One region of the Acidovorax sp. 106 genome, then DNA from elsewhere that is predicted to be linked to it. Evidence: predicted binding sites of a transcription regulator. Region 1 holds the regulator's gene; each other region holds the start of a gene.
The links. Region 1 encodes LexA, which represses DNA repair genes until DNA is damaged. Its sites were predicted from a motif close to ACTGTATNNNNATACAGT; they were not measured.
Positions count from the first base shown of each region.

Region 2: a site for LexA is predicted at 3,781-3,798, ahead of recA (recombinase RecA). Genes of this name have one in related genera too.
Region 3: a site for LexA is predicted at 5,407-5,424, ahead of C8C98_RS02450 (DNA topoisomerase IV subunit B). Genes of this name have one in related genera too.

Region 1 is NZ_RCCC01000001.1:4,471,373-4,481,901, reverse strand. It holds gene C8C98_RS19690 (leucyl aminopeptidase) at 1-720, shown strand, start outside; gene C8C98_RS19685 (DNA polymerase III subunit chi) at 725-1,159, shown strand; gene C8C98_RS22245 (hypothetical protein) at 1,163-1,819, shown strand; gene C8C98_RS19675 (branched-chain amino acid ABC transporter substrate-binding protein) at 1,951-3,081, shown strand; gene C8C98_RS19670 (D-2-hydroxyacid dehydrogenase family protein) at 3,201-4,208, opposite strand; gene lexA (transcriptional repressor LexA) at 4,943-5,617, opposite strand; gene C8C98_RS19660 (asparaginase) at 5,705-6,676, shown strand; gene adk (adenylate kinase) at 6,821-7,477, opposite strand; gene kdsB (3-deoxy-manno-octulosonate cytidylyltransferase) at 7,641-8,453, opposite strand; gene C8C98_RS19645 (Trm112 family protein) at 8,498-8,680, opposite strand; gene lpxK (tetraacyldisaccharide 4'-kinase) at 8,714-9,829, opposite strand; gene C8C98_RS19635 (biopolymer transporter ExbD) at 9,835-10,269, opposite strand; gene C8C98_RS19630 (MotA/TolQ/ExbB proton channel family protein) at 10,296-10,529, opposite strand, start outside.
Region 2 is NZ_RCCC01000001.1:1,664,580-1,675,108, forward strand. It holds gene sucC (ADP-forming succinate--CoA ligase subunit beta) at 1-928, opposite strand, end outside; gene argC (N-acetyl-gamma-glutamyl-phosphate reductase) at 1,106-2,038, shown strand; gene recX (recombination regulator RecX) at 2,098-2,556, opposite strand; gene recA (recombinase RecA) at 2,657-3,727, opposite strand; gene C8C98_RS07400 (MarR family winged helix-turn-helix transcriptional regulator) at 3,954-4,451, shown strand; gene C8C98_RS07405 (DUF4148 domain-containing protein) at 4,605-4,976, opposite strand; gene C8C98_RS07410 (adenylate/guanylate cyclase domain-containing protein) at 5,136-6,800, opposite strand; gene C8C98_RS07415 (Crp/Fnr family transcriptional regulator) at 7,048-7,764, shown strand; gene C8C98_RS07420 (N-formylglutamate amidohydrolase) at 8,016-8,945, shown strand; gene C8C98_RS07425 (esterase-like activity of phytase family protein) at 8,969-10,138, opposite strand; gene C8C98_RS07430 (response regulator transcription factor) at 10,334-10,529, shown strand, end outside.
Region 3 is NZ_RCCC01000001.1:559,257-569,785, forward strand. It holds gene parC (DNA topoisomerase IV subunit A) at 145-2,502, opposite strand; gene C8C98_RS02445 (lytic transglycosylase domain-containing protein) at 2,513-3,358, opposite strand; gene C8C98_RS02450 (DNA topoisomerase IV subunit B) at 3,392-5,374, opposite strand; gene C8C98_RS02455 (MFS transporter) at 5,530-6,747, shown strand; gene C8C98_RS21735 (hypothetical protein) at 6,780-6,950, shown strand; gene C8C98_RS02460 (bifunctional 2-polyprenyl-6-hydroxyphenol methylase/3-demethylubiquinol 3-O-methyltransferase UbiG) at 7,023-7,577, shown strand; gene dapA (4-hydroxy-tetrahydrodipicolinate synthase) at 7,608-8,504, shown strand; gene bamC (outer membrane protein assembly factor BamC) at 8,543-9,643, shown strand; gene C8C98_RS02475 (MBL fold metallo-hydrolase) at 9,741-10,526, shown strand.

The DNA.
Region 1 (10,529 bases):
GGCGAGATGGACGAGATGAAGTTCGATATGTGTGGTGCTGCCAGTGTGCTGGGGGTATTCAAGGCCCTGGCTGAGCTGCAGCCCGCATTGAATGTGGTGGGCTTGATCCCGGCGTGCGAGAACATGCCCGATGGCCGTGCGGTAAAACCGGGCGATGTGGTGACCAGTATGAGCGGCCAGACCATCGAGATCTTGAACACCGACGCCGAAGGGCGCTTGGTGTTGTGTGACGCGCTGACGTACGCTGCGCGCTTCAAACCAGCGGCGCTGATTGACATTGCCACCCTGACTGGCGCCTGCGTGATTGCCCTGGGGGGCGTGCGCAGTGGCCTGTATTCCAACCGCGATGACCTGGCCCTGGCTTTGCAGCAGGCGGGTGACGCGTCGCTGGACCTGTGCTGGCGCATGCCTCTGGACGATGACTATGCCGATGGACTCAAGAGCAATTTTGCTGACATGGGCAATGTGGCTGGGCGGGCTGGTGGCTCTATTACGGCTGCCAAGTTCTTGCAAAAATTTGTAGGAGACATCCCCTGGGCGCATCTGGACATTGCGGGCACCGCATGGAAGGGGGGGGCGGCCAAGGGATCTACTGGGCGTCCTGTGGGTTTGTTGTTTCAGTACCTGCTGACGCAGGCCGCTGTAGCGGCTCAAGAAGGCGCAAAACCTGCAGCCAAACCCCGCGCCAAGCCTGTAAAGCGTGCATCGGCAGCCAGCTGAGCCAATGACAGAGATCGCCTTTCACTTCAATGCGCCAGACAAACTGGCCTATGCGTGCCGCTTTGCGCGCAAGGTCCAGCGAGCGGGAGCCCAACTGGTGATCTTGGCACCCAAACCTGTTTTGGTGGACCTGGATCGCATGCTTTGGTCGGTGTCGCCGCAGGACTTTGTTGCGCACTGCTTCGACGATGCCGATGAGGACCAGTTGGCGGTATCGCCAGTCGTGTTGTCTGCTGAGTTGGGTGCAACGCCGCACCAGGACGTGCTGCTCAATCTAGGCGCTCAAGTGCCTGCTGCGTTTGAGCGGTTTTCTCGGCTCATTGAGGTAGTGAGCTCCACCGATGAACAAGACAGGGGCCAGGCACGGCTGCGATGGAAGCACTATGCGGCGCGTGGCTACGCGATTGTTCGACACGATTTGGTGTTGAAGGGGGGGTGAAGAATGTCCACGGCACCTCCCAGAGTCCCACCGCGTTTTGTCCCGACACTCACCGAAGTGGTGCAAGCCCCATCAGGGCAAAGTGTCGCAGCCCCTACATCGGTGCCAAAGCCTGTGCCTGCTTCGGTGGCTCCCTCCACTCCAGGGGTTGAGGAGAAGGTTTCGGGCACCCCGTTGGTGAGGGGGGGAGCTACAGGTTCTTTTTCTGCTAAGGCGCTCCCTGCGCAGCCAAGCCCGGCTGCTCGGGGTATTTCGGGGGACGGAAAAGGGGGCTCTCTAGGCGCTGCGCGTTCTGCTCCGACGGCCCCGGCCCCGGTATCTGCTTCAGGAGTGAGGGCGGGTGCATTGGGCTCCTCCATGCCAGCGGTGGCTTCCCCGGCCCCCATGGCCTTTGCCAAAGAAGCCCGCGTTGACGTGCGTCCGCCCGCTAGATCGTTGCCTGAGGGAACTGAGGAGTACATGGTTCATCGGGTGATGCAGCGCGTGGATGTGGTGCTGGACCAGCGGTTGCGTGAAGCCATCGCCACGGTGGTGCAGGAGCAAACCAGATCGGTGCTGCCACGCTTGCGCGAAGAGATTGAGTCCGTGGTGCGCCATGCGGTCTATGAAGCCGTGGCCGACGAGCTGGCGAGCGCAGACCCTGACGCACCTCAAGGATGACAGGGTATTCCCCTGTGGTTTCCCCTGCATTTAATCGTGTTCCCTAATGAGCTGGCCTGTAAATTGCGATATGTTCCACTGCGTTGAGACACAAGAAAAATTCTCAGCGTTTATCTTTACTGGAGATTGATATGCAATTGAAGTTGAAACTGACCGTGGTTGCTGCTATCGCAGCTGTTGCCGGTGTGGCCTCTGCACAAGAGCAGGTGGTTAAGATCGGTCACGTGGCTCCTGTTTCTGGCGCGCAGGCTCACTACGGCAAGGACAACGAAAATGGCGCTCGCATGGCCATTGAAGAGTTGAACGCCCAAGGTGTCACCATCGGCGGTAAGAAGATCAAGTTTGAGCTTCAGGCGGAAGATGACGCTGCTGATCCAAAGCAAGGGACAGCCGCTGCACAAAAACTGTGCGATGCTAAGGTTGCTGGCGTTGTGGGTCATTTGAACTCCGGTACGACGATTCCCGCATCGAAGGTTTACAACGACTGCGGTATCCCCCACGTCACGGGCGCTGCGACCAACCCCAACCTGACAAAGCCAGGCTACAAGACCACCTTCCGTATCATCGCCAATGACAATGCGTTGGGTTCCGGTTTGGCTTTCTACGCTATCGACACCCTGAAGCTGAAGACCGTTGCGATCGTGGACGACCGTACTGCTTACGGCCAAGGTGTGGCTGATGTGTTCAAGAAGACAGCCGCAGCCAAGGGCATGAAGGTTGTGGATGAGCAGTTCACCACCGACAAGGCGACTGACTTCATGGCCATCCTGACCGCCATCAAGTCCAAGAACCCTGATGCTATCTTCTTCGGCGGTATGGACCCACAAGCCGGCCCCATGCTGCGCCAGATGGAGCAGTTGGGTATGGGTAATGTGAAGTACTTCGGCGGCGACGGCGTGTGCACCTCTGAAATTGCCAAGCTGGCAGCAGGCGCCAAGACTTTGGCCAACGTGATCTGTGCTGAAGGCGGTGCATCGCTGGACAAGATGCCTGGCGGCAAGGCCTGGAAGGCCAAGTACGATGCCAAGTACCCTAACCAATTCCAGGTTTACAGCCCTTACACCTACGATGCGACGTTCTTGCTGGTGGATGCCATGAAGCGTGCCAACTCGGTCGATCCTAAGGTCTACACCCCAGAATTGCTGAAGTCCAACTTCAAGGGCGTGACATCCACGATCCAGTTTGAGCCCAATGGCGAAATGAAGAACCCCGCCATCACCTTGTACGTGTACAAGGATGGCAAGAAGACACCTCTGAACTAAATCCGTTCAGTAGCTTCTGATGCGCAAAGGCCCCCTGCTTGGAGCAAGCAGGGGGCCTTTGTTTTTGATGACCCGAATGACGTCGAAAAGCCCTGGACCAGAGGGGCTGGTTCCTGCCCTTAGCGGCGCACTTGCAGTGACCCAGGGTTCACAATGTTGGTGGGCGTGCCTTTGATGAAGTTCACTACATTGTCAAAGGCTGCTCCGAAGTACAACTCATAGCTGTCCTGTTCCACGTACCCAATGTGGGGCGTGCAGATGCAGTTTTCCAGCCGCAAGAGAGCATGCCCTTGCAGGATGGGCTCGCTTTCGAAAACATCCACCGCCGCCATGCCGGGGCGTCCGCGATTGAGCGCAGCAATCAGTGCGTCGGGTTCCACCAACTCGGCTCGGGAGGTGTTGACCAGCAGTGCTGTTGGCTTCATGCAGGACAAATCTTCCAAAGAAACAATACTGCGTGTCTCTTCATTCAGCCGCAAGTGCAGGGAGATGACATCGCACTGGGAGAAGAACTCCTCGCGGGTGGTTGCAATCTGGTAGCCATCGCTCAGCGCCTGGGCTCTTGAGGCCTCTCTGCCCCAGATGCGCACATTCATGCCAAATGCTCGGCCATACCCCGCCACCAATTGCCCAATGCGTCCATAGCCCCAAATGCCCAGCGTTTTGCCCCTCAGCACTGTTCCAACGCCAAAGTTGGGGGGCATGGATGCGTTTTTGAGTCCTGACTGCTGCCAAGCGCCATGCTTGAGGTTGGCGATGTATTGAGGAAGGCGGCGAGAGGCCGCCATCACCAGCGCCCAGGTCAACTCGGCGGGGGCTACTGGAGAGCCCACACCTTCCGCCACTGCAATTCCGCGCTCCGTACAGGCAGCCACATCGATATGGCTGCCCACTTTGCCAGTTTGCGCAATCAGTTTGAGCCGAGGCAGTTTTTCAACCAACTGGCGGGTGATTTGCGTACGTTCGCGCACCAGCACGATGATGTCTGCATCACGCAGACGCACCGACAACTGGCCTAACCCCTTGATAGTGTTGGTGTAGACCTTGGCGGTGTAGGCGTCGAGCCGGGTGGCGCAATGGAGCTTGCGCACTGCGTCTTGGTAATCGTCCAGGATCACAATATTCATCCCGATATTGTGCCTTGCCCGCGCGGCCCTCAGGTGGCGTGGGCAACAAACGATGGCGCAGTTAAATGCAACGCGATGTGTGGTGTGGCAGTTTGATCTCTTGGATTAACCAAGGGCCTGTTTACGATCCCCTGCGAGATCTGAAACAGGCTCTCAGCTTTCAGGCCAAGGTTTCTCGCGCTGCAAGCCTGTCCAGTTCTGCACACACGTCGGCCATTCGGCCCGAGATAAACAACTTGTCGAAGCCGCTATTGCAGGACGAGTGCACAACCCGTAGCACTTGCCGCGCAGGGGGACGACGCAGTGCATGGGCGCTGTGGGGCAGTGGGCGATGCGCCAGCTTTGTCTCGGCTGCCACGCATGCACTTCGGGCTGGAGCATGGGCCTTGGGGTGGTCTGGGCGCTGAGCATGCGGTGCAGGCGTTTCAAGCACCAAGCCTTGGGCAAACTTGCACGGGTTGGCCTGCTCGCTGCCCAAGGCCGCGTTGCCAAGGGCTACCTCGTCGCCAAGTGGAACCTGGCCAAGTGCCCTGGGTGCGAGCCAGCGTGAAAGCACTTGCAGGGGCGAGGCGAACGAGGAGAGAGTCAAAGATCCAATTCCCATGTGAATACTCCGAAGATCGGTGGATGAACATAGGCAGGATTTCAAAAACACAGCGTTCCCCAGGGCTGACAAGGTGTGGCAACCTCGTCAAACGCCCGCCACCTGAGGGGCTGCGCATCTGGTGTTGGGTTTACATCAGCATCGTGTTTCTGATGAGGCCTACAGCCAATCCCTCGATTTCAAAGACTTCCCCAGGCCGTACGGTAATGACAGGGTAGTCGGGGTTTTCGGGCAAAAGCTCAACCCCCTTGGCGGTGCGCTTGAGCCGTTTGACGGTGACTTCGTCGCCCAGGCGGGCCACCACAATTTGGCCATTGCGTGCCTCTTTGGTGGCCTGCACTGCCAGCAGGTCGCCGTCCATGATGCCTGCGTCGCGCATGGACATGCCTCGCACCTTGAGGAGGTAATCTGGCTTGTGCTGAAAGAGGCTGTTTTCTACGCAGTAGGTTTGGTCCACATGTTCCTGCGCGAGAATGGGGGAGCCAGCAGCCACGCGGCCAATCAGCGGCAGGAAGAGTTGAGACACTTGCTGCAGCGGTGCCGCAAAGTGCTGCCCTCTGGCGGCATTGATGGCGCGAACCGTGTCGCTGCGCAGCCGGATGCCACGCGACGTGCCGCTGACCAACTCGATGACGCCTTTGCGTGCAAGGGCCTGCAGGTGTTCTTCTGCCGCGTTGGCCGACTTGAAACCCAGCTCTGTGGCGATCTCTGCACGGGTAGGGGGGGCCCCTGTGCGTGCGATGGCGGTCTGGATCAAGTCCAGAATCTGTTGTTGCCGGGCCGTGAGTTTGGGGTTGTCGAACATGACTGTGTCTGCGGCTTGCTGAGGGTTTAGGGCTACTGTTTTTTAATCCAGTACCTGTATTTTTCACCAGTTTTTTGGAGTGCGCAAGTGAGTACGCAAAAAATCGTCGTTTTGGGGACGGGCGGCACGATTGCCGGAAAGGCCGCGAGTGCGGAGGACAACGTAGGTTACAAAGCGGCGGAGGTGGGGGTCGCTGACTTGCTGCAAGGCGTGCCGGGGCTGGGCAAGGCGTTGCAAGGGCATGTTTTGGAGTCTGAGCAAATTGCCCAGATCGACAGCAAAGACATGGGGTGGGATGTGTGGCGTACGTTGGCAATGCGTTGCCAACAGTTGCTGTCAGACCCCGACGTGACGGGGGTGGTGATCACCCACGGCACCGATACGCTGGAAGAGACCGCGTGGTTTCTGAGCGCGGTGTTGGACGCCTCCAAGCCTGTCGTTCTGGTCAGTGCGATGCGCCCGGCCAGTTCGTTGACGCCCGATGGGCCTCAGAATTTGCTGGATGCCATCGCTGTGGCGACCCATCCCCGCGTGGGCGGCGTGCTGGCTGTGGCTGCGGGTGTTGTGCATGCTGCAGAGCATGTGCACAAGGCGTTTCCTTACCGCGTAGATGCCTTCACTTCAGGAGAGGCGGGGCCGTGCGGGTGGGTGGAGGAGGGGCAGGTGCGTTGGGCGCGGGAGCCCGGTGCAGGGTGTCGGGGAGCCCATGCTGTGTTGCTGCACAGGATGCCTCCCGCTGCCGACTGGCCCTGGGTGGAGGTGGTGTGCAGCGGGGCAGGCGCCAGCGGGCGTGCAGTGGATGCCTTGGTAAATGCCCGTGTGCAGGGCCTGGTGGTGGCCGCTACGGGCAATGGCTCCATCCACCATGCGCTGAAGGAGGCTTTGCTGCGCGCGCAGCAGCAGGGCGTTTGCGTGGTGACCGCTACCCGGTGTGGACAAGGGCACACGTTGGTGGGGCCCACAGGCGACTTTGCCGGAGCAGCGGGGCTGTCGCCCATCAAGGCGCGGATCCAACTGGTGTTGGACCTGATGTCACGCAATGGGGCGCAAGCTGTGTGATCTGGCACTGCAGCCCCCCGTTTAGGCAGGTCTGCGGACAGGGCTGCAGGGCATAGAAAAAACCCCTTGCTGCAGCGCTGCGGCAAGGGGTTTTATCTTGGCGGTTTACCGCCGGGATGGATCGGGACAGGTGCCCCTCAGAGATCAGTGGCTCAGCGCTTCAAATGCGCGGGCGGTGATCTCATCCACCGTGCCAGTGCCACTGATGGCGCGGTACTTGGGGGCCTGTGTGGGCTCTTGTTGTGCCCAGTTGCTGTAGTAGTCCACCAAGGGGCGTGTCTGGTCGCTGTAGACCTGCAGGCGCTTCTTGACGGTTTCTTCCTTGTCGTCGTCGCGCTGGATCAGGTCTTCACCCGTCACATCGTCCTTGCCTTCCACCTTGGGTGGGTTGAACTTGACGTGGTAGGTGCGGCCGCTGGCAGGGTGCGAGCGGCGACCGCTCATGCGTTCCACGATGGCTTCAAAAGGTACGTCGATTTCGAGCACGTAATCCAGCTTGACGCCAGCAGCCTTCATGGCATCGGCTTGGGGAATGGTGCGGGGAAATCCGTCGAACAGGAAACCCTTGGCGCAGTCGGGCTGGGCAATGCGCTCTTTGACCAGATTGATGATCAGCTCGTCGCTGACCAGTGCGCCAGCCTTCATCACAGCATCGGCTTGCAAACCCAGGGGCGTGCCGGCCTTGACGGCGGCGCGCAGCATGTCTCCGGTGGAGATTTGAGGAATGCCGTACTTCTGGCAGATGAAGGTGGCTTGCGTGCCCTTTCCGGCGCCAGGCGCGCCCAACAGAATCAGTCTCATGGAGGTCCTCAAGGTTAGAAATCGTGCGGCAGGGCTGGCGGGGGCGTGAAAGTCCGCCCGGGATGCCGTGCTCTCGTTGCGGGCAAGGATAGCATGTGACAGCTTGGTACAGCCTTACGCTGCCGCTGCTTTGGCGACTGTGTTTTCCCTGTGTACAGCCTGCTCAGTGACGGGGGTTGGCGGGGGCCAGCAAGGCGCGGACTTTTGCCAAATCTTCCGGTGTGTCCACCCCAGGGCCGGGCGCTGTAGCCGCAATGTGCACGGCGATGCGGTGCCCATGCCACAGCGCGCGCAGTTGCTCCAGGGCCTCCACGGCCTCGGTGGGGGCGACGGGCAATTGGGGAAACTGCCGCAGAAAGCCTGCACGGTAGCTGTAGATGCCTACATGGCGCAGCGGCGAAAAGCCTGTGGCGCTGTGGGCCACAGGGCTTTGGGTGGCGGCATCCCACCAAGCGGTGTTCGAATGGTCTCGCGACCACGGAATGGGCGCGCGGCTGAAATAATAGGCCAGGCCCTGGGCGTCCAGCACGACCTTGACCACGTTGGGGTTCAGGTAGTCTTCCCTCGATGCGATGGGGTGGGCTGCTGTGCCCATGCTGGCCTGGGCTTGTGCGGCCAGCAGGCCCGCCACGGCATTGATCAGGGCCGGGTCTATCAAAGGCTCATCGCCCTGCACATTGACGACGATGTCGTCTCCTTGCAAACCCAGTTGTTCGCAGGCCTGTGCCAGGCGGTCGCTGCCGCTGGCGTGGTGCTTATCGGTCAGCACGGCTTCGATGCCATGCTGTTGGCAGGCTTGCAGGATGAGGTCATCGTCTGCCGCCACCACCACGCGCTGGGCCTGGCTTTGCTGGGCGCGCTGGGCCACGCGCACCACCATGGGTGTCCCGGCTATGTCGGCCAGCGGCTTGTTGGGCAGCCGTGAAGACGCCAGCCGGGCCGGGATCAGCACGGTGAATGGCGTGGCGGCACCGATGGCTGCGGGGCTGGGTGAGTGGCCTGGCATCGCTGGCCCGTCGCTCATGCCTCCAGCTCCTCGTCGCTCAGTGTGCGGGCTTCGTTTTCCAGCAGTACCGGAATGCCGTCGCGCACGGGATAGGCCAAGCGGGCGCTGCGAGAAACCAGCTCTTGGGCCTCCCGGTCAAACGTCAGGGGGCCTTTGGTAACGGGGCATACCAGCAGTTCAAGCAGTTTGGGGTCCATGGCGGCGTGTTCAGTCTGAAAAAAGCAGCGCGCTCAGCGCGCGAAAGTGGCAGGGGATGATAGCGGCGAAGCCAGGCGGGCCAGGCGTTCTTTCAATTGGCGGAGAAAGCCCTCGTCCAGCGTGATCTGCAGAGGCACAGCCAGGGCGTCCGGGTGCTGCTTCCACAGTTTGACAGCGTCTTTTTCAGTGCAAACAAGCACCTCGCGCTGATCAGATAAGCGCTGCCAGCTATCAAAATCATAGTGGTCTGGCAGGGCTTCCTGGGCGGCCAATGTCAGCCCCGCAGATTGCAGCATGCCAAAGAACAGGCCCGGCTGGCCGATGGCGGCCACGGCGTGCACCGGCAGGCCCTGTAGTGCGCTCAACGGTATCTGGCGCCCGTCGGCCGCCACGGCGTAGCTGGCAAGGTGGCGTTGCAGTCCAAAAGTGCCGCCGGTGGCTGGTGCCTTGGCGAGGCTGGGTGGTGGTGTATCACCCGTGTACAGCACCCAGTCCACCCGCCGTGGCCAAGGCTCGCGCAGGGGGCCTGCGGGCAGCAAAAAGCCGTTGCCTGTGCCGTGGGGGTTGAAGACGCAAATTTCCAGATCGCGCTGCAGCGCCAAGTGCTGCAGGCCATCGTCGCAGACCAGCACGTCTACCTCGGGGTGCTGCGCCAGCAGGGTACGGGCAGCCAGGGTGCGCTTGCTGGCAACATATACCGGCACTCGGCACTGCTGTGCGATCAGCAAGGGCTCGTCCCCCACCTCGCTGGCCACCGAAGTGGGCAAAACCGCCAGGCAACCCTGGGTGGTGCGGCCATAGCCGCGAGAGACAACGCCAGGGCGCAGGCCCAGGCTTTGCAGGTGTTGGACCAGCGCCATCACCACCGGCGTTTTACCGGAGCCTCCGGCCACCACGTTGCCCACGACGATCACAGGCCGCCCTGGGTGCTCTGAGTGCAGCAGGCCGGTTTGGTACAGCGCGGCACGGATCGCCATGAGCGCGCGGTACAGCTGAGACACAGGCCACAGGGCCCAACTCAGCGCACTGCGTCGCTGCCACAGGGCGGGCCAGCCCTGGGTGCCACTGATTTTTTGGGGGGAAGAGTTTGGCTGCACACCCCCGGACCGCGAGGCCGAGGAAGGCGGCTGCGGCGTGGGGGTTGCCATGCCGCTCAGCGGTTGCTTGCGCGCGCGCCAGCGGTGGATTGGGTCGCGAAGGTGATTTGTGTCAGTCCCACGCGCCGGGCCGCTTCCATCACAGTCACCACCGACTGGTGGGGTGCCATGGCATCGGCGCTGATGATGACGACGCTGTCTTTGCCTGCGCTGGCGGCGCTGCGCAGGGCCTGGGCCACGGCGTCCACGCTCTTGCCCTCCACGCCGCCCTTGTTGACGGCGTAGCGGCCATCGGCTGCCACGGCAACGATGACCTCCTTAGGGTGGTCGCGTTGCTGCTCGGCATCGGCCACCGGCAGGGTGAGCTTGAGTTCGGTGAACTTGCTGTAAGTGGTGGTGAGCATCAAAAAGATGAGGATCACCAGCAGCACGTCGATGAACGGAATCAGGTTGATTTCCGGCTCATCCTTCGCTCGGGGTCGGAAGTTCATGGGCATACGCTGGGCCGCCTGTTTGCTTACTTGCGGTGGCGCAGGATGTGGCGCACAAACTGCTCAGACGCCAGCTCCAGGGTGAGCAGGTAGGCATCGACCCGGCCACGGAAGTAGCGCCAGAAGATCAGCGCCGGGATGGCCACGATCAGGCCAAACGCGGTGTTGTACAGGGCGATGGAAATACCTTGGGCCAGCTGGGCGGGGTTGCCGCCTCCCAGGGCGCCCGTGTTGCCGCCTTGCGAGCCAAAGATTTCGAT
Region 2 (10,529 bases), 2.8 Mb from region 1:
TGGGGTTCTTCAACATGATCTTGAAGGCTTCGGTCACCTTCTCGGGGGTGGCACCGCCGCCCACGTCCAGGAAGTTGGCGGGCTCGCCGCCGAACAGCTTGATGGTGTCCATGGTGGCCATGGCGAGACCTGCGCCGTTCACCAGGCAACCAATGTTGCCGTCCAGGCTGATGTAGGCCAGGTCGAACTTGGAGGCTTCGACTTCGGCCGGGTCTTCTTCGTCCAGGTCGCGAAAGGCCACGATTTCAGGGTGGCGGAACAGCGCGTTGGCGTCGAAGTTGAACTTCGCGTCCAGGGCCATCAGGTTGCCCTTGGAGTCGCAGTTCAGCGGGTTGATTTCCACCAGCGACGCATCGGTTTCCATGTAGCACTTGTAGATCTTGGCGAAGATGTCTACGGCTTGGTCGATGGAAGCGCCGGTCAGGCCGATGGCGGCTGCAACCTTCTTGCTTTGCTCGGTGGTGATGCCGACGATGGGGTCGATCATCTCGGTGATGATCTTCTCGGGAGTGGAGTGGGCCACTTCCTCGATGTCCATGCCGCCTTCGCTCGAAGCGATCAGAGCCACCTTTTGCGTAGCGCGGTCGGTGACCAGGGACACGTACAGTTCGTTCTTGATGTCGGCGCCGTCTTCGATGTACAGGCGACGGACCTTCTGACCTTCGGGGCCGGTCTGGTGGGTCTTGAGCTGCATGCCCAGGATCTCGCCAGAGATGCGCTTGACGTCGTCAATGGTCTTTGCAACCTTGACGCCGCCACCCTTACCACGGCCACCGGCGTGGATCTGGGCCTTGACCACCCACACGGGGCCGCCGAGTTTTTGAGCAGCTTCCACGGCTTCTTGCACCGTGAATGCAGGGATGCCGCGCGGAACGGGCACACCAAAATTGCGCAAGATTTCCTTGCCTTGGTATTCGTGAATCTTCATGAGGTCTCTCTCAGGGAAGGGTGGTAATTACCCGTTTGCCATGAACAGATTGTCTGGCCGCGGGCTTGGGACATGGCAACCCGCGACTGTATCATGCTGCAACGCACCATCCTTGTAGCAAACTTACGTACGCCGCAGGCCTTCCAGGTGCCCCTCTACCCTCTCCGGAGCTGTTCCATGTCCAAAGTCTTTATTGATGGCGAAGCTGGCACCACAGGCCTGCAGATCCGCGAACGCCTGCAAGCCATGCCGCACATCGAGCTGGTGAGCATTGCCCCCGAACTGCGCAAAGACCCAGGCGCCAAGCGCGCTTTGATCGAGACCGTGGACTTGGTGGTGCTGTGCCTGCACGACGATGCCGCCCGCGAAACCGCCGCCATGGTGGACGCCATCGAAGCCGCGGGTGGCCGCCAAATCAAGATCATTGACGCCAGCACCGCCCACCGCACGGCTGCGGGCTGGGTGTATGGCTTTCCGGAGCTGGACGCCTCGCAAACCCAGGCCGTGCGCCAAGCCACCCGCGTCTCCAACCCTGGCTGCTACGCCACAGGCGCCATTGCGCTGCTGCGCCCGCTGGTGGATGCGGGCCTGGTCCCCAAAGATGCTGCGTTGAGCCTGCCATCAGTGTCGGGTTACTCGGGCGGTGGCCGCACCATGATCGAGGCCTACGAAGCAGGCACGGCAGCACCCTACGAGGCCTACGCGCTGGGCCTCACGCACAAGCACATACCGGAGATCCTGCGCTACACCGGGCTCACACGCCGCCCCGTGTTCATTCCGGCCGTGGGCAACTTCCGCCAGGGCATGCTGGTGCAACTGCCTTTGCACCTGGACCTGCTGCCCGGCGCCCCCAAAGCCAGCGATCTGCACGATGCGCTGGCCAGCCACTACGCCCGCACCAACACGCCAGAGCAATGGGTCAGCGTGCTGCCGCCCACCGACGACTTGAAGCTGGCCGCCGACACCCTGGCCGACACCAACAAGCTGGAGCTGCGCGTGTTTGCCAACGAGGAACACCGCCAAGCCATCGTCATTGCGCGCCTGGACAACCTGGGCAAGGGCGCCAGCGGCGCTGCGGTGCAAAACATGCAGTTGATGCTGGGCCTGTAAACCAGCGCGGGCAGGAAAGAACCTGCCCACCGGTCAGGCGCGCCCGCCCAAGGGCAAAGTCACTCGTCGTCTGACGGTACTGAGCCCTGCACTGCGCGCCGCACCACATCGCCTGAAAACCCCCGCGTCAGCAAAAAGCGCATGTGCTTGGCGCGGGTTTGTGGGTCTGTTGCGGGCTCGCTAAACTTGCGGCGCCACACCTCGCGGGCGCGTTCCAGTTCGCTGCCCTGCAACTGGGCCACGGCGCCCTGCACGGCCTCTGCCCCCAGTCCTTTGGATTGCAGCTCTTGCCGGATGCGCGCCGCGCCCAGACGGCCAGCACGCCGATGCAGCACCGACTCCACCACCCGCGCCTCGTTGATGAAGTCTTTGGACTGCAAGTCATCGAGCACCGCGTTCAGATCTTCACCTTCTTGCACATGGGGGCTGAGCTTGCGCAGCAGCTCAGAGCGCGAATGCTCGCGCTGGCTGAGCAGCCGCAGCGCGCGGCCTTTGAGCGATAGCGTCGTGAATCCCATGTGGACGTTTAAATGCTTCTTTTTTGATAGCAGCCAGCGCTAGATTTATAAGCGCTAGCAGCCTTTTTTCTTCAAAACCAGAAACATCCAGCGTGAAACATCACTCGTCAGCAGTGGCCGCAGGAGCCTGCAACGCGCCGGGCAGCAGCGCAATACCCAGACCTTCGCGCACCTTGTTCTCAATCTCGCGGGCCAGGTCGGGGTTTTCGCGCAAAAACTCACGCGCGTTGTCGCGGCCCTGGCCGATTTTTTCGCCGTTGTAGGCGTACCAGGCACCGCTCTTTTCCACGATCTTGGCCGTCACACCCATGTCGATGATCTCGCCTTCGCGGCTGATGCCTTCACCGAACAGGATGTCGAACTCCGCCGTCTTGAAGGGTGGCGACACCTTGTTCTTGACCACCTTGACCTTGGTCTCGTTGCCGATGGCTTCGTCGCCCTTCTTGATGGTGCCGGTGCGGCGGATATCCAGGCGCACCGAAGCGTAGAACTTCAGCGCGTTACCGCCGGTGGTGGTTTCGGGGCTGCCGAACATCACGCCGATCTTCATGCGGATCTGGTTGATGAAGATGACCATGCAGTTGGTCTTCTTGATCGTGGCCGTGAGCTTGCGCAGCGCCTGGCTCATCAGGCGGGCCTGCAGGCCGGGCAGCGCGTCGCCCATTTCGCCTTCGATTTCAGCCTTGGGCGTGAGCGCAGCCACCGAGTCCACCACGATCAGGTCCACAGCGCCGGAACGCACCAGGCTGTCCACAATTTCCAGAGCCTGCTCACCGGTGTCGGGCTGGCTGATCAGCAGGTCAGACAGTTGCACGCCGAGCTTTTGGGCGTACTGCACATCCAGGGCGTGTTCAGCGTCAACGAAGGCGCAAGTGCCGCCCTGCTTTTGCATCTCGGCAATCACTTGCAGGGTCAGCGTGGTCTTGCCCGAGGATTCCGGGCCGTAGATTTCGACCACACGGCCACGGGGCAGGCCGCCCACGCCCAGGGCAATGTCCAGGCCCAGCGAGCCGGTGGAAACCACCTGAATGTCCTCAATCGCCTCGCCTTCACCCAGGCGCATGATCGTGCCCTTGCCAAACTGCTTTTCGATTTGCGCCAGCGCTGCCGCCAGGGCCTTGGCCTTTTCGGCGTTCACGGGAAGGGCGGGGTTGGTACCTTTGACGTCCATGGAAGGGCTCCTGAATAAAACGTTGTGATCTGTCTGGGTCAGTACTTGACACCACTGTTTTTAACAACAGCACTGGCTGCTTGATCAGTAATGTAGATGTGCAAAACAGGCAAGTAAACAGTTTTTTAGTCAGTTTGCCTTACCATCTACCAACCGCTGTGTGGACGCGACGTACCGCTGCCGCGCACCAGGTTTTGAACGCCCCCCGGGACGACTGGAGCCCCCCATGAACAGCACGCCCCACCACCCTGCCCCGTCTGACGATGCCTGGCGCCAGACCCACCTGGGCCGGCTGCTAGGCCACGCCATGCGCCGCTTTGACGCCCGCGTGCTGCAGCTCATGGCCCGCAATGTGGAAGTGCCTCTGGCCCTGTCGAACCTGGCTGCGCGCGACCAAGTGGGCGCGGCGCATATTCACCTGACGCGCCACCTTGCTCTGGGGGGCGACCGGTTGACCGACTTGGCGCAGCGTGCAGGCATGACCAAGCAGTCGATGGCGCAACTGGTGGACCAGTGCGAAGCGTGGGGATTGGTGACCCGCGAGAACGACCCGCACGACGCCCGGGCACGCCAGGTGTGTTTTACGCCCACCGGGCTGGCGTGGCTGCAGGGGTTTCGTGATGCGGTGACGCAGGCGGAGGCGGAGTTTCGCGCCGAGGTGGGCGACGATGTGGCCACGGTGGTGGCCATTGGGCTGGAGGCGTACGCAGGCGGCGGCAACTAGCCCTGCAAGGTCATAAACACAGGTCCGCCAAAACACTGAACCCCAGGCACCACTGTCAACGACAGCCGCGCCTGGGGTTCAGTGAAAAGGCTTTCAGGGGAGCGCGCAGCAGCACCGCGCTGGCGGCCTACCGTGCCCCTGAACGCCTCAACATCAATGGGCTGTGTTGGCGGCAGCTTGGCCGGCAATGCGGCTCACATCGCCACCCAGGCGGCGCACTTCGGCCACAAACTCGGGGCCGCTGCGCAGGCGGCGGTATTCGGCTAGGCGGGCTTCGTAGGCGGGATCGGCATCGGGGGTGCGGTCGCCTGCATTGGCTTGGCCCAGGCCAGCGCGGTTCCACAGGTTCAGGTCGGCTTGCACTTCAGCGCGGCTCAGTGCGGGGCCTTGGGCGACGGGCTCGGCGCCCACCCATTGCTCGGTCAGCAGTGTGGGGGTGGCGGCCGAAGCGGCACCGGCAAAGGTGGCGGCAGCCACAGTGGCGATAGCGATCAGGGTCTTGGCGGCAGTCTTGGCGTTGGTCATAGCAGTTCTTCCTTTGGAGTGATTCCTGCAGTGCGTGATTGCGTTCTGCATGGGAAGAAGTTTCCGTTTTGGGTGCGTTGGCGTATGTGCGTAAACGCACAGGTTTTGCGAGGTTGCCAGAGCATCAAGCCCCCGCGCACCACGGCCGCGCCGCCATGCTCATACGATCAAAGGCGGCCCCAACAGCTGCGACGGCCGCTTCACATGCAACACCTGCAGCGGCTGCGAACGCCCGCGCACCTGCACCTCTTCGGGCATGCCCAGAGCGTCGGCCACGCCGGCCAGGCGGGCCGACTCCAGCGACAGCACCAGCCGCGCGCCCACCACTTTGGAATGGTCTTGCAAGCGGCTGGCGGTGTTCACCACCTCGCCCACGGCACTGAAGGTGGTGGTGTCTTCATAGCCCACCTGTCCCAGCGCCACGCGGCCTGCGTGCAGGCCCATGCCAAAGTCCAGCGACTGGCCAAACTGGGTGCGAAAGGTCTCGCTCCAGGCGTCCATGCGCTGCTCGATCAACGCAGCAGCCTGCACGGCCTGGCGGCAGGCGGTGGGCAAATCGGTCTCCAGCCCAAAGATGGCCATCACGCTGTCGCCAATGAACTGGTTGGCCATGCCACCGCTGTCTTGTACGGCCGCACCCACGCGGGCGAAGTACTGGTCCAGCATCCAGGCCAGATCAAACGGCCACTGCCGCTCGGCCATGCCCGACCAGCGGCGCAAATCCACAAACAAGATGGCCACCGGCCGCTCTTGTCCCAGGCGCCCAGGCAGCGGGGCCTGGCCGGGCTGGAACAGGGGCGTGACCTGCACATCGCCGGTGGGGCGCAGCTGGCAGGCCAGGCGCACGCCCGGCGGGGCCTGCACGCGGGCCAGCGTGGTGCGCTCGTCGCGGCCAGGCTCGGGCACATGGGCACTGGGCCCATCCACCCGCACGCGGCAGGTGGAGCAGCGCGCCCGCCCGCCGCACAGCGCCAGATGGGCAATGCCGTGGCTGCGGCTGGCCTCCAGCACCGTAAAGCCACGCGGCACTTGCACAGCGCGGTCGGGGTAGTGCAGGGTGATGGGCCCGCCCCCACGGCAGCGCCGCAAGGTGCGCCATGCCCAGCGCAATGCCAACAGGGCGCCCACGGCAGCCACCCAGCCCCAGCGCAAGGCATCCTCCAGCCAGGCCGACGCCGCCACGGCCTGCGCGGTGCGGCCCGAGGGCGGTGGGGGCAGCGCGCTCACCTCCCAGGCAATCTCGCGGGCCATCGACAACAGGCCCAGCGCCGCCAGCACCGGCAGCAGCACGGCCCCTGTGAGCAAGGCGGGCTGCCAGCGCCGCCACACCGGCCGCCCGCGCATCGCCATGTGCAGGCCCAGGCAGCCATGCCACCACGCCGTGATGAGCAGCAGCGACTGCAGCACCAGGTTCTCGGGTCGGGCCAGGCCGTTCACCATGCGGCCGTAGGGGGGCGATGCGCCCATGGATTCAAATGCCCAGCGCGTGGCGACAAAGTGCCCCGCCAGCAGCAGCGGCAAGCACAGGCCCAGTGCCAGCCGCACACCCTCCACCCACGGCATGCGCAGGCTGCGCCGCTGCCACAGGGCCACGCCTGCCAGCGCCAGATGCGTGAGCAGCGCGCCATACAGCAGCACCGTGCCCGGCACCGAATGCCACCCGCTGCTGATCACCTCCAGCAGCGCATCGGCCACCTGCAGCGACACCAGCCCCGTGGCGTGGTTGCCCAGGTGCAGGGCCACGTAGCCCCACAGCACCAGGCCACTGCCCCAGCGCACCTGGCGGAGGGAAGGCAGGCGCGAGCGGATCAGGGCAAGGGACATGAAAGGGAGGGGATGGAAAAGGTCAAAACACAGGACACAAAAATGCAATGCGAGGGCGAGCCCCCTCACAAAGAAAGGCCCCACAGGCGGTATCACCGACAACGCGCCCCACCCGCAACGAAGCCCACCACAGAAGCCCAGTACAGCACTGAATTCTGAAGCTTGTGAGCATAATCCGCCCACTTAGCACACCTCTGCGGCGCCAGCCTTGGGGACTGCGCCCACCCTTTGGTTCCATGAACGTTCCATGAACGCACCGCAATCCCCCCGCTCCACCCTGGCCCTGCGCCGCATCGCCCTGTTTGAAGGCCTGGGCGAAGCCTGCCTGGACCGCATTGCCGCCGAGTGCGACTGGCGCACGGTGGAGGCGCGCACGCCCCTGTTCACCCGCGCATCGCCGGGTGGCGAGGTGTACTTTTTGTGCGCGGGGCGCGTGCGCATCACCACCTATGCGGCCAGCGGGCGCGAGGTCACGTTTCGGGACTGCGAGGCGGGCGAGCACTTTGGCGACCTGTCGGCGATTGACGGGCAACCCCGCTCGGCCGACGTGGTGGCGCTGGAGGCCTCGGTGCTGGCCAGCCTGTCGGCCCCCGCCTTCATTGCGATGCTGGAGCGCGAGCCCATCGTCGCCCTGCGCATGATGAGGAACCTCACGACCCTGGTGCGGCGCCTGACCGAGCGCGTCATCGACCTGAGCACCCTGGGCGTGCAAACCCGCCTGCACGCCGAGCTGCTGCGCTTAGCCCATGCGGGCGGGGTGCCCAGCGACAACGCCGCCCGCATCGACCCCGCCCCTGCCCACGCCGTGCTGGCCAGCAAAATCAGCACCAACCGCGAGCAAGTCACCCGCGAGATCAGCGCCCTGACCAAACGCGGTCTGCTGCGCAAGGACGGGCTGCACGCCCTGGTGGTGACCGATGTGCAAGCCCTCGCCGACCTGGTGGCCGAGGTGCGCGGGGACTGAGTACCCCGGCGTTGGCACACCAGCGCCCGCCAATTGCTATATTTTTCATAGCTACTTGCGCTTGATATACTTGCCCTGGAGCCTGTTTTCGCCTTGAATGCGCACCCGTGCGGCGCGCAGCGGCCCTGCCCCTGCCGGGGTGAATACACCGCTCCACCGGCCCAAGCCGCCATACTGAGGGAGCCCTGCGCGCCCCCGGATGCCGGTCCGGGTGGCCAGGCCAGCCACCCCCATCAACAGATGCCTTGCCTATGCATGCAGCTTTGACCCCACAACCCCACACCACCCAGCCCGGCGCCGCCAGCGCGCCCGCCACCCCATCGCCAGCGGCCACGCCCGCCATGGTCACCACCGTGCCCGGCACCAGCGCCCTGGTGTTTGACTCGCCCCACAGCGGCACCCACTACCCCGCAGACTTCCGCTCCGCCTGCAGCCTGCCCACACTGCGCCGCGCCGAAGACACGCACGTTGAAAAAATCTACGCCTTCGCCCCCGCCCTCGGCGTGGCCTGGATCGAAGCCCACTTCCCCCGCATCTACCTCGATGCCAACCGCGACACGCTGGAGCTGGACACGGCACTGCTCGACGCCCCCTGGCCCGACCCCGTCGCCACCGACCCCACCGTGCTGAACAAAGTGCGCCTGGGCAAGGGCCTGATCTGGAAGTTCACCGACGAAGGCGAGGCCATCTACAACCGCCTGCTCACCGTGGAAGAGGTGCGCGCCCGCATCGACCACTGCTGGCGCCCCTACCACGCCGCCGTGGCCCAGGCCATTGACGCCGCCCACGCCCGCCACGGCTACAGCATCCACATCAACTGCCACTCCATGCCCGCCATATCGGCCAGCCACGCCACCGACTTTCCGGGCCTGGTGCACGCCGACTTTGTGGTGGGCGACCGCGACGGCACCACCGCCCGCCCCGCCCTGTCGGTCCTGGTGTGCGAGCACCTGCGCGGCTGTGGCTACAGCGTGGAATACAACCACCCCTACAAAGGCGTGGAACTGGTGCGCCGCTACAGCGCCCCAGCCCAGCACCGCCACAGCATCCAGCTCGAAATCAACCGCAAGCTCTACATGGACGAGAGCACGCTGGCGGAGAACCCTGAAGGGATGGCGCGGTTGCAGGGGGATTTGAAGGCGTTGACGGAGAAGTTGCTGGGGACGGATCCGCGGGGGTAACCTAAAAATGCCTGCGAAGCGACTCAATCCGGAATGACCTCGAAGACGATGAACTGATTCGCCTGAGTAGTGACCGTGAAGTTGTTGTCTGCCGCCAGCACGATGGTCCGGTGCCCGTTCGGCAAGGTTTTCCCCCAGGTGATGGCCTCAATGTTGTCGAGCTTCACACCCTGGTAGTTGATGGGCATCTCCAGCAGCAGCTTCCGGCTCATGGGCGTGTAAGTTGCTGCACCGGTGAGGCTCGCCATGCTGGTCACGTTGGTCGTGCCATCGGTGATCTCCGTCAGCACCAGACGGATGGTGTTGCCAATACCTGAGGCAAAGGCACGCTCCACCGCGATGAACTTCTTGTTGCCAATGGCGAGGATGTCAGAAAGGCCATTGTCCGGGCCGAAAGGAGCACCCGCCGGAGCATCCACCGGAATCTTCGGCAACTGGTACGCATACTGCGCCTTGGCTGATCCCGTGGCCGGGTCAAGTGCCGTCACGCGCACCACGCTGCCCGCCTGCAGGGTGGTGATGGGGCCGTCCTGAATCAGCGCGTCCTCATTGGCCACGAACACCGTGCCATCGGGCGCCACGGTCAACGCTTCAAACAGCTTGTTGCTGCGCCCGCCCGTAGTGGTGTTGTCCACGTAGTTGTAGATCGCCGGTGTCTTGAACTCGCGCACGAACTTGCCCGCCGTGGTCATCTCTCGCACAAAAGGCTGGAACAAAGTGGCAGCCGTCGAGCCCCAGTTGCCCTCAGACGACCAGTACAGGTTGCCATTGGGTGCGAGGCGAATCGCCTCTGGGTCCACCGTGCGCGCAGCGGCGGGGAAAGAAGAGCCATCCTCGCGCTGCATGTACGTCTGGCGGTTGATCTTGACGGTGACAGGGCCGGTGCCGGCATAGTCAATGCTCAGGTTGTAAAAGCGTGGCGTGCCCCGCTCTCCGCCCCGGTCGTCCGAGATGGCCCAAAAACTACCGTCCGTGGCCTGGTCCAGCCCCGAGATACCACCAAACTCCACCCCCTCAAACAGCGTGCCCGTAGGAATGGAGGCTGTGCCGATCAATTTGAGCGAGGCGACGCGGGATTCGCCCGCGTGATTGCCATCGTCGCTGCCGCCGCAGGCGACCAAGGTGACCGCCAGGGCGGTGAAGGCAGAAGCCGCAGCCAAGCGACCCCAAAAGGAGTGGAGTACGGAGCCCATATCAAGTCTCTACGCGGTGATGGAGGAAGCCAGAGAGTTTGGGCGGGGAGTGCGTCAAAGGTATGACACCCCAGCCAGCCAAGCAGACACCAGGCGGGTGTTGCTGTGGGGGCCTCTGGGCGACCAGCCACTGCGTGCCCCCCCATGCAGCGCCCTAGAATCAGCAAGAAACCACGCCGCCCCAGGAGACACCCCATGCGCATCCTTATTGCCGAAGACGACCAAGTGCTGGCCGATGGCCTGCTGCGCACGCTGCGGGCCTCGGGGGCGGTGGTGGACCATGTGGCCAGTGGCAGCGAGGCGGACGCGGCGCTGATGACGAACACCGAGTTTGACCTGCTGATCCTGGACCTGGGCCTGCCCAAGTTGCATGGGCTGGAAGTGCTCAAGA
Region 3 (10,529 bases), 3.9 Mb from region 1:
CGGGTAGGCGCCCTGCAACGCCCACCAGCGGCCCCAAGCACTGGAGTGAGCCCCTGTAACCGCGCACAAAAAAGCCAACCGCATGCGGTTGGCTTTTGGCATTCACAGACCCACCGGCCTGTACGATGACTGAGAACTGGCTGGCTATTCCACCCGGGTCACCGCGTTGGGCTTGAAGCCCAGGTCGGCCGCCTTGCCCTTGCGCCCTCGCGCAGCGCGGGCGTTGTTCAGGCTGCGGATTTCCAGCGTCTCATCACGCACCTTGCCGCCCCGGCCGATGCCATCCAGGCGAATGCTGCGCGTGTAGGCTGCAGCGCCTGCGAGCTGGTCTTTGTCTTCCAAGTCAATCAGCATCAGGCCCCGGCCGCCATTGGCCATGGTTTTCAGCTCGGTGATCTCGAACGTGAGGATGCGCCCACCCGTAGAAGCACAGGCCACATGCGTGGCGGGCAGCACCGGCTTGCTGCCCGTGGTGCCTGTGGCGTGCGACGGAACGCACACGGTTTCACCGTCGCCCAGCGTGAGGAAGGCCTTGCCGCCCTTTTGGCGCGAGACCATGTTCTCGACCGCCGCCAGGAAGCCGTAGCCGCCGGAGTTAGACAGCAGCAGCGTGGCGTTGGCAGGGCCTGCAAAGTAGTGAAGCACTTGCGTGCCGGCTTCCAGCTCGATGAGTGTGGTCACGGGTTGGCCGTCACCGCGCGCGCCGGGCAGCAGCGACACGGCCACCGAATACACACGGCCGTTGCTGCCAAAAGCCAGCAAGGTGTCTACGGTGCGGCACTCAAACGTGCCGTACAGCCCGTCGCCCGCCTTGAAGGCAAAGCTGGCGGCCTCGTGCCCATGGCCAGTGCGGGCCCGCACCCAGCCCTTTTGCGAGACGACCACCGTCACCGGCTCGTCCACCACCTTGACTTCGGCCACAGCCTTTTTCTCGGCCTGAATGAGTGTGCGGCGCGCGTCGGCAAAGGTCTTGGCGTCCGCCTCGATCTCTTTGACCATGGTGCGGCGCAGCGAGCCGGGGTTGTTCAGAATGTCTTCGAGCTTGCCCTGGCTTTCGCGCAGTTCTTTGAGATCCTGCTCGATCTTGATGGCTTCGAGGCGGGCGAGCTGGCGCAGGCGGATCTCAAGAATGTCTTCGGCCTGCCGGTCGCTGAGGTTGAAGCGCGCAATCAACGCCGCCTTGGGCTCCTCGGCGTGGCGGATGATGGCGATCACCTCGTCGATGTTGAGCAGCACCAGTTGCCGCCCTTCGAGGATGTGAATGCGCTCCAGCACCTTGTTCAAACGGTGCTGGGTGCGGCGGGTGATGGTGGTCTGGCGGAAGGCAATCCACTCTTCCAGCATTTGCCGCAGGGATTTTTGGGTGGGCCGGCCATCGAGCCCCACCATGGTGAGGTTGATGGGGGCCGAGGATTCGAGGCTGGTGTGGGCCAGCAGCGCGGTGATCAGCTCTTGCTGCGGGGTCTTGCCTGTTTTGGGCTCGAACACCAGGCGCACGGGGGCGTCTTTGCTCGACTCGTCACGCACCACGTCCAGCACGGCGAGCATGCTGGCCTTGAGCTGGGTCTGGTCTTGGCTCAGCGCCTTTTTGCCGGCCTTGACCTTGGGGTTGGTGATTTCCTCGATCTCTTCGAGCACCTTTTGCGTGCTCACGCCGGGTGGCAACTCGTTGACCACCAGCTGCCACTGGCCACGCGCCATGTCTTCGATCTTCCAGCGCGCGCGCACCTTGAGGCTGCCACGGCCGGTGCGGTAGGCATCGGCAATGTCGCCCGCGCTGCTGATGATCTGACCGCCGCCAGGGTAGTCTGGGCCGGGCACGATGGCCAGCAGTTCTTCCTGGCTGAGCGTTGGCGTTTTGATGAGTGCCACACAGGCGTCGGCAATCTCGCGCAGGTTGTGGCTGGGGATTTCGGTGGCCAGGCCCACGGCAATGCCGCTGGCGCCGTTGAGCAGCGCGAACGGCAGGCGCGCGGGCAGCTGGCGAGGTTCTTCCGTGCTGCCGTCGTAGTTGGGCATGAAATCCACGGTGCCTTCGTCGATCTCATCCAGCAACAGGCTGGTGATGCGTGACAGGCGCGCCTCGGTGTAGCGCATGGCCGCAGCGCCGTCGCCGTCGCGGCTGCCGAAGTTGCCCTGGCCGTCGATCAGCGGGTAGCGCTGGGCAAAATCCTGCGCCATGCGCACCAGCGCGTCGTAAGCCGATTGGTCACCGTGGGGGTGAAAGCGGCCCAGCACATCACCCACCACGCGGGCGCTTTTGACGGGCTTGGCCGCCGCGCTGCGCGTGGGGCCGCTGTAGCCCAGGCCCATGCGGTCCATCGAATACAGAATGCGCCGCTGCACGGGCTTGAGGCCATCGCACACATCAGGCAAAGCGCGGCCTTTGACGACGGACAGTGCGTATTCCAGGTAGGCGCGCTGGGCATAGCCCGCCAGGCCCAGGGAGTCGCCCCCGTCGTCGCCTGCAGTGGTGAAATCTAAAGTGGGTTGGTCGCTCATTCGTTAGCGCTCATTCGGTCGGAGTCGTCGGTAGAGGTTCGTTGCTGGCGCGGGTGTGCGCCACCAAAGTGTCGGGCGGCAGGTTGCCACGGCCTTGGGCGCCGCCCTGCAATTGCATGCGCACCCGCCCCGGCGCTGCGCGCTGGGCCAGCACGGGGGCGGGCGGCTTGAGCTGGGTGTACAGCGCCAGCACCGTGCGCACGTAATTCTGGGTTTCCTTGAAGGCAGGGATCTGGTTACCGGCTTTTTGCACCGCGCCCTCGCCCGCGTTGTAGGCCGCCAGGGCCAGGTCCATGCGGCCAGGGAACAGGTCGAGCAGGTAACGCAGGTAGCGCGTGCCGGTGGGCACGTTCACGGCGGGGTCGGTCAGCTTTTGCTCCAGCGAGCGCTTGGCATCGGCCCGCACGCCAAAGCGGCTGGCCGTGGCGGGCATGAGCTGCATCAGGCCCACCGCGCCCTTGGGCGAGACAGCCTGCGCGTCAAAACCCGACTCGGTGGCAATCAGCGCCTGCAGCAGTTCGTAGTCCACCGCCTGCTGCTCTGCGGCGGCGCGCAAGTGGTGCTTGATGCTTTTGTAGCCCGGCGAGATGTCAAAAAACGCCAGCAGGCGCGCACCTGTGCTGGGCATGCCGTGCGGGGTGGCGGGTGTGCCTGCAGGCATGTCTCGGGTCGAATCAAACTCGGTGCCCCGAAAGAAGAGCTGGTAACGCGCATCAAGCTGCTCGGCGGCAAAGTGCGTCACCCCGCGCTCGTCCACATGCGCCCACAGATCGGCATGGGCATGTTGCTGCAAAAAGCAGAGCAACAAACCCAATACAGACCAGCGCAAGAGGCCGATTTTGCGAAATGAGGTCATGGCAAGCAGCGTGGACGCCTGTGGCTCAGCCCGTCAGATGTCGATCTCGACCGCATCGCCGTGCAGCTCCATCAACTCGCGGCGCGCAGCGGCTTCGCCCTTGCCCATGAGCTTGGTGATGAGCCCCTCCGTGGCAGCAAAGTCCATGTCGCCCAGCTGCACGGGCAGCAGACGGCGGGTGTCGGGGTTGAGCGTGGTTTCCCACAGCTGCTCAGCGTTCATCTCGCCCAGGCCCTTAAAGCGGCTGATCTGGCACTTTTCTTTGGGCACGCCGTCCTTGGCGCATTTGTCGAGGATGGCCGTGAGCTCGCCGTCGTCCAGCGCATACATCTTGGCGGCGGGTTTCTTGCCACGCGCAGGCACGTCCACACGGAACAGCGGCGGGCGTGCCACGTAGATGTGGCCGGTTTCGATGAGCTTGGGAAAGTGGCGGAAGAACAGTGTGAGCAGCAGCACCTGGATGTGCGAGCCGTCCACGTCGGCATCCGACAAGATGCAGACCTTGCCGTAGCGCAGGCCGCTCAGGTCGGGCGTGTCGTTGGGCCCATGCGGGTCCACCCCGATGGCCACCGAGATGTCGTGGATTTCGTTGTTGGCAAACAGGCGGTCGCGCTCGACCTCCCAGGTGTTGAGCACCTTGCCGCGCAGCGGCAAGATGGCCTGGCTTTCCTTGTCGCGGCCCATCTTGGCGCTGCCACCGGCCGAGTCGCCCTCGACCAGGAACACTTCGTTGTGGGCGATGTCCTTGCTTTCGCAGTCGGTGAGCTTGCCAGGCAACACGGCCACGCCAGAGCCCTTGCGCTTTTCGACCTTCTGGCCGGCCTTTTGGCGGGTTTGCGCAGCCTTGATGGCCAGCTCAGCCAGCTTTTTGCCGTATTCGACGTGCTGGTTCAGCCACAGTTCGAGCGCCGGGCGCACAAAGCCGCTGACCAGCCGCACCGCGTCGCGCGAGTTCAGGCGCTCCTTGATCTGGCCCTGGAACTGCGGGTCGAGCACCTTGGCGCTCAGCACATAGCTGGCGCGCGCAAACACGTCCTCAGGCAACAGCTTCACGCCCTTGGGCAGCAGGCTGTGCAGTTCGATGAAGCTCTTGACCGCGTTGAACAGACCGTCGCGCAGGCCGCTTTCGTGGGTACCGCCCGCGCTGGTGGGGATCAGGTTGACATAGCTCTCGCGCACCGGTTGGCCGTCTTCGGTGAAGGCCACGCACCAAGAGGCGCCTTCGCCTTCTGCAAAGCTCTCATTGCCGCTGTCGGCAAAGCCTTCGCCTTCAAACAGCGGGATCACCGGGTCGCCGTTGAGCGTCTGCATCAGGTAGTCGCGCAGGCCGCCCTTGTATTGCCAGGTCTGGGTGTCACGCGTCTTCTCATTGACGAGCGACACCGACACGCCAGGCATCAGCACCGCCTTGCTGCGCAGCAGGTGGGTCAGCTCGCCCATGGGCAGCGCGCTCGACTCGAAATACTTGGCATCAGGCCACACCCGCACCGAGGTGCCCTGCTTGCGCTCGCCCGCCTCCAGCGGGCGGGCCACCAGCGGCTCGACCACGTCACCGCCCGAGAACACCAGGCGGGCCGACTGGCCCTCGCGGTGGCTGGTGGCTTCGAGCCGCGTAGCCAGCGCGTTGGTCACGCTCACGCCCACACCATGCAAGCCGCCCGAGAAGCTGTAAGCCCCGCCCTTGCCCTTGTCGAACTTGCCGCCCGCGTGCAGGCGGGTGAAGACCAGCTCAATCACCGGGGCCTTTTCTTCGGGGTGCATCCCAAACGGAATGCCACGGCCGTCGTCTTCAATGCTGACCGAGCCATCGGCGTGCAGCGTGACTTTGATCTTCTTGCCGTAACCCGCCAAAGCCTCGTCGGCGGCGTTGTCCAGCACTTCCTGGATGATGTGCAGGGGGTTATCGGTGCGGGTGTACATGCCCGGGCGTTGCTTGACGGGCTCCAGGCCCTTGAGCACGCGGATCGAGCCTTCGGAATATTCGCTAGCGGAGACAGTAGTGGGTTTGGCAGCCATGGCGCGGATTGTAGTGCGGCAGCGCAACAAAGGCTGGATAAAACAACAGCCCAAATGCCTCAGCTGCCCTCCGCCCGCAGCCCCGCCCCTGCTGCCAACTGTATTGGTCGCTTCTGTACCAGCGCGTTTGCCGCAATCTGGCTACATTCCCCCGCATGTCTATGAATCCTCCCAAACTATCCATGCTCCAGGTGCTGGCCTGCGGCGCGGCCATCGTCACTTTGTCGATGGGCATACGCCACGGCTTTGGCCTGTGGTTGCAGCCGATCACGCAAGAGATGGGCTGGACCCGCCAGTCGTTTGCCTTTGCGATTGCACTGCAAAACCTGTCATGGGGGGTGATGGGCATCTTTGCGGGCATGGCGGCCGACCGGTTTGGCGCCTTCCGGGTGTTGATGGGGGGCGCCGTACTGTATGGCCTGGGGCTGGCGGGCATGGCACTGTCACCCACCCCGCTGCTGTTTGCGCTGACCACCGGGCTGCTGATCGGCGCAGCACAGGCAGGTACCACCTATGCGGTGATCTACGGCGTGCTGGGCCGCCAGATTGCGCCCGAAAAACGCTCCTGGGCCATGGGTGTGGCGGCTGCGGCTGGCTCGTTCGGACAGTTTTTGATGGTGCCTGTGGAGGGCTGGCTGATCACCGGGCTGGGCTGGCAGCAGGCGCTGCTGGTGTTGTCGATGGCGGTGCTCATGATCGTGCCACTGGCCTTTGGCCTGCGCGAGCCAGGGTTTCAGGGCGCTGCGGCTCCAAAGCGTGAGCAAACCATTGGCCACGCACTCAAGGAAGCCTTCAGCTACCCCAGCTTCAATCTGCTGATGGCGGGCTACTTTGTGTGTGGTTTTCAGGTGGTGTTCATCGGGGTGCACATGCCCAGCTACCTCAAGGACCATGGCCTGTCGCCCCAGGTGGCCAGCTATGCGCTGGCGCTGATCGGGCTGTTCAACGTGTTTGGCACCTACATCGCAGGCACGCTGGGGCAGCGCATGCCCAAGCGGTTCATCCTGTCGTTCATCTACCTGGCCCGCGCCGTGGTCATCACCATCTTCTTGCTGGTGCCGCTGTCACCGCTGTCGGTGTATGTGTTCTCGGCCGTGATGGGTGCACTGTGGCTGTCCACGGTGCCGCCCACCAATGCCACCATTGCCCAAATTTTTGGGGTGCAGCACCTGTCCATGCTGGGCGGCTTTGTGTTCTTCAGCCACCAGATCGGCAGCTTCCTGGGCGTGTGGCTGGGCGGCTATCTGTATGACGCCACGGGCAGCTACGACATCGTCTGGTACATCGCCATTGCGCTGGGCGTGCTGGCGGGGCTGGTGAACCTGCCGATCAAGGAAGCCCCCATCCAGCGGGCGCAACCCCACGCGGCCTGAAGCCGATCAGCACGCAACGAAAGCGATCCGCCATGCTCCCCAACGAGACCCGCTCACCACCGCCAGCCCCCAGTGCCCGGCATGGCTGGCTGCGGGCGTTGGGCTGGCTAGCGGCCGTGGCTGTTTGCCTTGCGGTATTTGCGATGTACACCGTGCCAGACTTCATGGTCATGGTGGCCGACAAAGTCTGGTCGTGCTTTTGATTTGTGGTATTTTTCGCCCCTAGCGCTTGATAGATAAGCGCTAGCAGCTACCAATTTAATAGCAAAAAACACATGCACGGCACGGAAGCCCCCTCTGCCTGGGTTCAGCAATGGACGCACCTGATTCCACCGCACGCCCATGTTCTGGACGTGGCCTGCGGCGCGGGCCGCCACATGCGCTGGCTGCAAGCCCAGGGCCACACCGTCACTGGCGTAGACCGTTCGCCCGAGGCCATTGCCGCCTGCGCCGGGTTGGGTGAGTTGATTTGCGCCGACATCGAAAACGGCCCCTGGCCCCTGCAAGGCCAGCAGTTTGGCGCCGTGGTGGTGACGAACTACCTGTGGCGCCCGCTGCTGCCCACCTTGCTCGCCAGCCTGGCGCCCGGAGGCGTGCTGATTTACGAAACCTTTGCGCAAGGGCACGAAACCGTGGGACGCCCCAGCCGGGCCGACTTTTTGCTGCGCCCGGGCGAGCTGCTACAGGCTTTTGGGACGCTGCGCACTGTGACCTATGAGGACGGTTACCTCGAAAACCCGGCCCGCTTCGTGCAGCGGATCGCGGCGGTACGGGAAACACCTCACCCAGAGGGCCCCGCGCGCCACGGGCTGCGGCCCGCGTCTAGTTAGAATGCCCTTTTACCGTTTTCATCTGCGGACATGACCTCTTCCTCCGTGCCTCTTACCGGCAGCATCGTCGCCCTCGTCACCCCCATGCACGAGGACGGTAGCGTGGACTACCCCACCCTGCGCAAACTGATCGACTGGCACATCGCCGAGGGCACCGACTGCATCGGCGTGGTGGGCACCACGGGCGAATCGCCCACGGTGAATGTCGAAGAACACTGCGAGATCATCCGCGTGGCCGTGGAGCAAGCCGCCAAGCGCGTTCCCATCATGGCGGGCTGCGGCGCCAACTCCACCGCCGAAGCGATCGAGCTGGCCAAGTTTGCCAAGAAGGTCGGTGCCGACACGCAACTGCAGGTCGTGCCTTACTACAACAAGCCTACCCAAGAAGGCCAGTACCTGCACTTCAAGGCGATTGCCGAGGCCGTGGGTGACCTGCCCACCATCCTCTACAACGTGCCCGGCCGCTCGGTGGCTGATATGCAGCACGACACCGTGCTGCGCCTGGCCCAGGTGCCCGGCATCATCGGCATCAAGGAAGCCACCGGCAACATCGAACGTGCGCAGTGGCTCATCCGCGAAGCACCCAAGAACTTTGGTATCTATTCGGGCGACGACCCTACTGCAGTGGCTTTGATGCTGTGCGGCGGCCACGGCAACATCAGCGTGACTGCCAACGTAGCCCCCAAGCTGATGCACGAGTTGTGCGCAGCCGCCATTGCGGGCGACGCGCGCCGCGCCATGGAAATCCAGTTCAAGCTGATGCCCGTACACAAGCACCTGTTCGTCGAAGCCAACCCCATCCCCGTGAAGTGGGCCATGGCCCGCATGGGCTTGTGTGGTGGAACCATGCGCCTGCCCATGACTCCATTGACCCAGGGCAACGAAGCCGTGGTCGAAGGCGCCCTGCGCAGCAGCGGCCTGCTTTGAGCCTGCCCACCCCTCACCGACATTCCAAGGATTCCCGAGTGAAAGCAAATACCCGTCTGGGCCTGCTGGCCCTTGTTGCTGCCCTGTCAGCCTGCTCGACCCTTGAGGGCGACAAGATCGACTACAAAAGCGCAACCAAGGGCTCGACCCTGGAAGTGCCCCCAGATCTGACCCAGCTGTCCAAAGACTCACGCTACGCCGTGCCCGGCGGCGCCGTGTCAGCCGCCGCGCTGCAGGCCAGCCAACAGGCTGCACAGCCCTCCGCAGCCAGCCAGGCAGCGGCCACCGCCATTGGTGATGTGCGCATTGAGCGAGACGGCAACCAACGCTGGTTGGTGATAAACCGCCCTGCCGACAAGCTGTGGGAGCCTGTGCGTGAGTTCTGGCTGGAGAGTGGATTCATCTTCACCCAAGACCAGTCCAACCTCGGCATTCTGGAAACCGACTGGGCCGAAAACCGCGCCAAGCTGCCCCAGGACATCGTGCGTTCGACCCTGGGCAAGGTGTTTGAATCGCTGTATTCGACTGGCGAGCGCGACAAGTTCCGCACCCGCCTGGAGCGCAATGCCAATGGCGGCACCGACATCTACATCAGCCACCGCGGCATGATCGAGGTGTACACCAACACGCAAAAAGACCAGACCATCTGGCAGCCCCGCGCCGCCGACCCCGAGCTGGAAACCGAATTCTTGCGCCGCCTCATGGTCAAGCTGGGCGTGAGCCAGGAGCAATCCAAAGCGATTGCAGCCACCGCCACCCCAGTGCAAGTGGCACCCGCAGCCCGTATCGCTACGGTGAACAACGCACCCGCTGTGCAGTTGGCTGAGAACTTTGACCGCGCCTGGCGCCGCGTAGGCTTGGCACTGGACCGCACCGGCTTCACCGTGGAAGACCGCAACCGCAAGGACGGCCTGTACTTTGTGCGCTACGTCGCCCCCAACGCAGACAAGAAGGAGCCTGGCTTCTTCGGCAAGCTGTTCGGTGGCTCGTCGGCAGCCATTCCGCCACTGAAGTACCGCATCGCCGTGCGCAGCGAGGGCAACGCCTCCACCGTGTCCGTGCTCAATGAAGCCGGGGCCCCTGAGACCTCTGCCAACGCCGAGCGCATCGTGCGTGTGATTGCGGACGAGCTGAAATAATCAGCCCAATGCCGGGCACAGCAAAGTGCCCACACCCGCCCCGCAGCCCCGCACAGGAGCTGCGGGGCTTTTTTAATGGACAACACGGGACGCCGACATGCTGCGCCTCAAAAATCTTGGCAGCGGCAGCTCGGGCAATGCCACCCTGATCGAGGGCAGCGATGGTCTGCATACACGGCGTTTACTGGTCGATTGCGGCCTGGGCATACGCCAGCTGGAGGCCCGCTTGGCAGAGGCCGGGCTGGCACTGGCCCAGATTGACGCCATCTTCATCACCCACGAGCATTCCGACCACATTGGTTGCGCCCGCTCGTTGGCACTGAAACACCGCATTCCCGTCTGGATGAGCCATGGCACCCATGTCGCCCTGGGCGCCCCCGACCTGGACGGCCTGTTGCGCACCGCACACGATCTGGAGCCCATTGATCTGGGCAGTTGGCAAGCAACCCCTTTCACGGTACCGCACGACGCCAGGGAGCCCCTGCAATTGCACTGCACCGATGGCGCCACACGCCTAGGGGTGCTGACGGATCTGGGGCACGCCAGCGCGCATGTCAAAGAGCAATTGGCAGGCTGCCACACTCTGATGCTGGAGGCCAACCACGATCCGCACATGCTGGAGGCATCGCGCTACCCAGCCTTCCTCAAGCGCCGCATCGGTGGCAAATACGGCCACCTGGCCAACAGCGCAGCGGCCGAACTGCTGTGCACCTTGCAACACCCCGGCTTAGCGTGTGTGATTGCGGCCCACCTCAGCGCACAGAACAATACCCCGGCATTGGCCCAGCAGGCGCTGGGGGCTGCATTGGGCTGGCCCACCGAGCGCATCACCGTGGCCAGCCCGGCCAATGGAACGCCCTGGATCACCGTCGGGGCCGCATAGCCA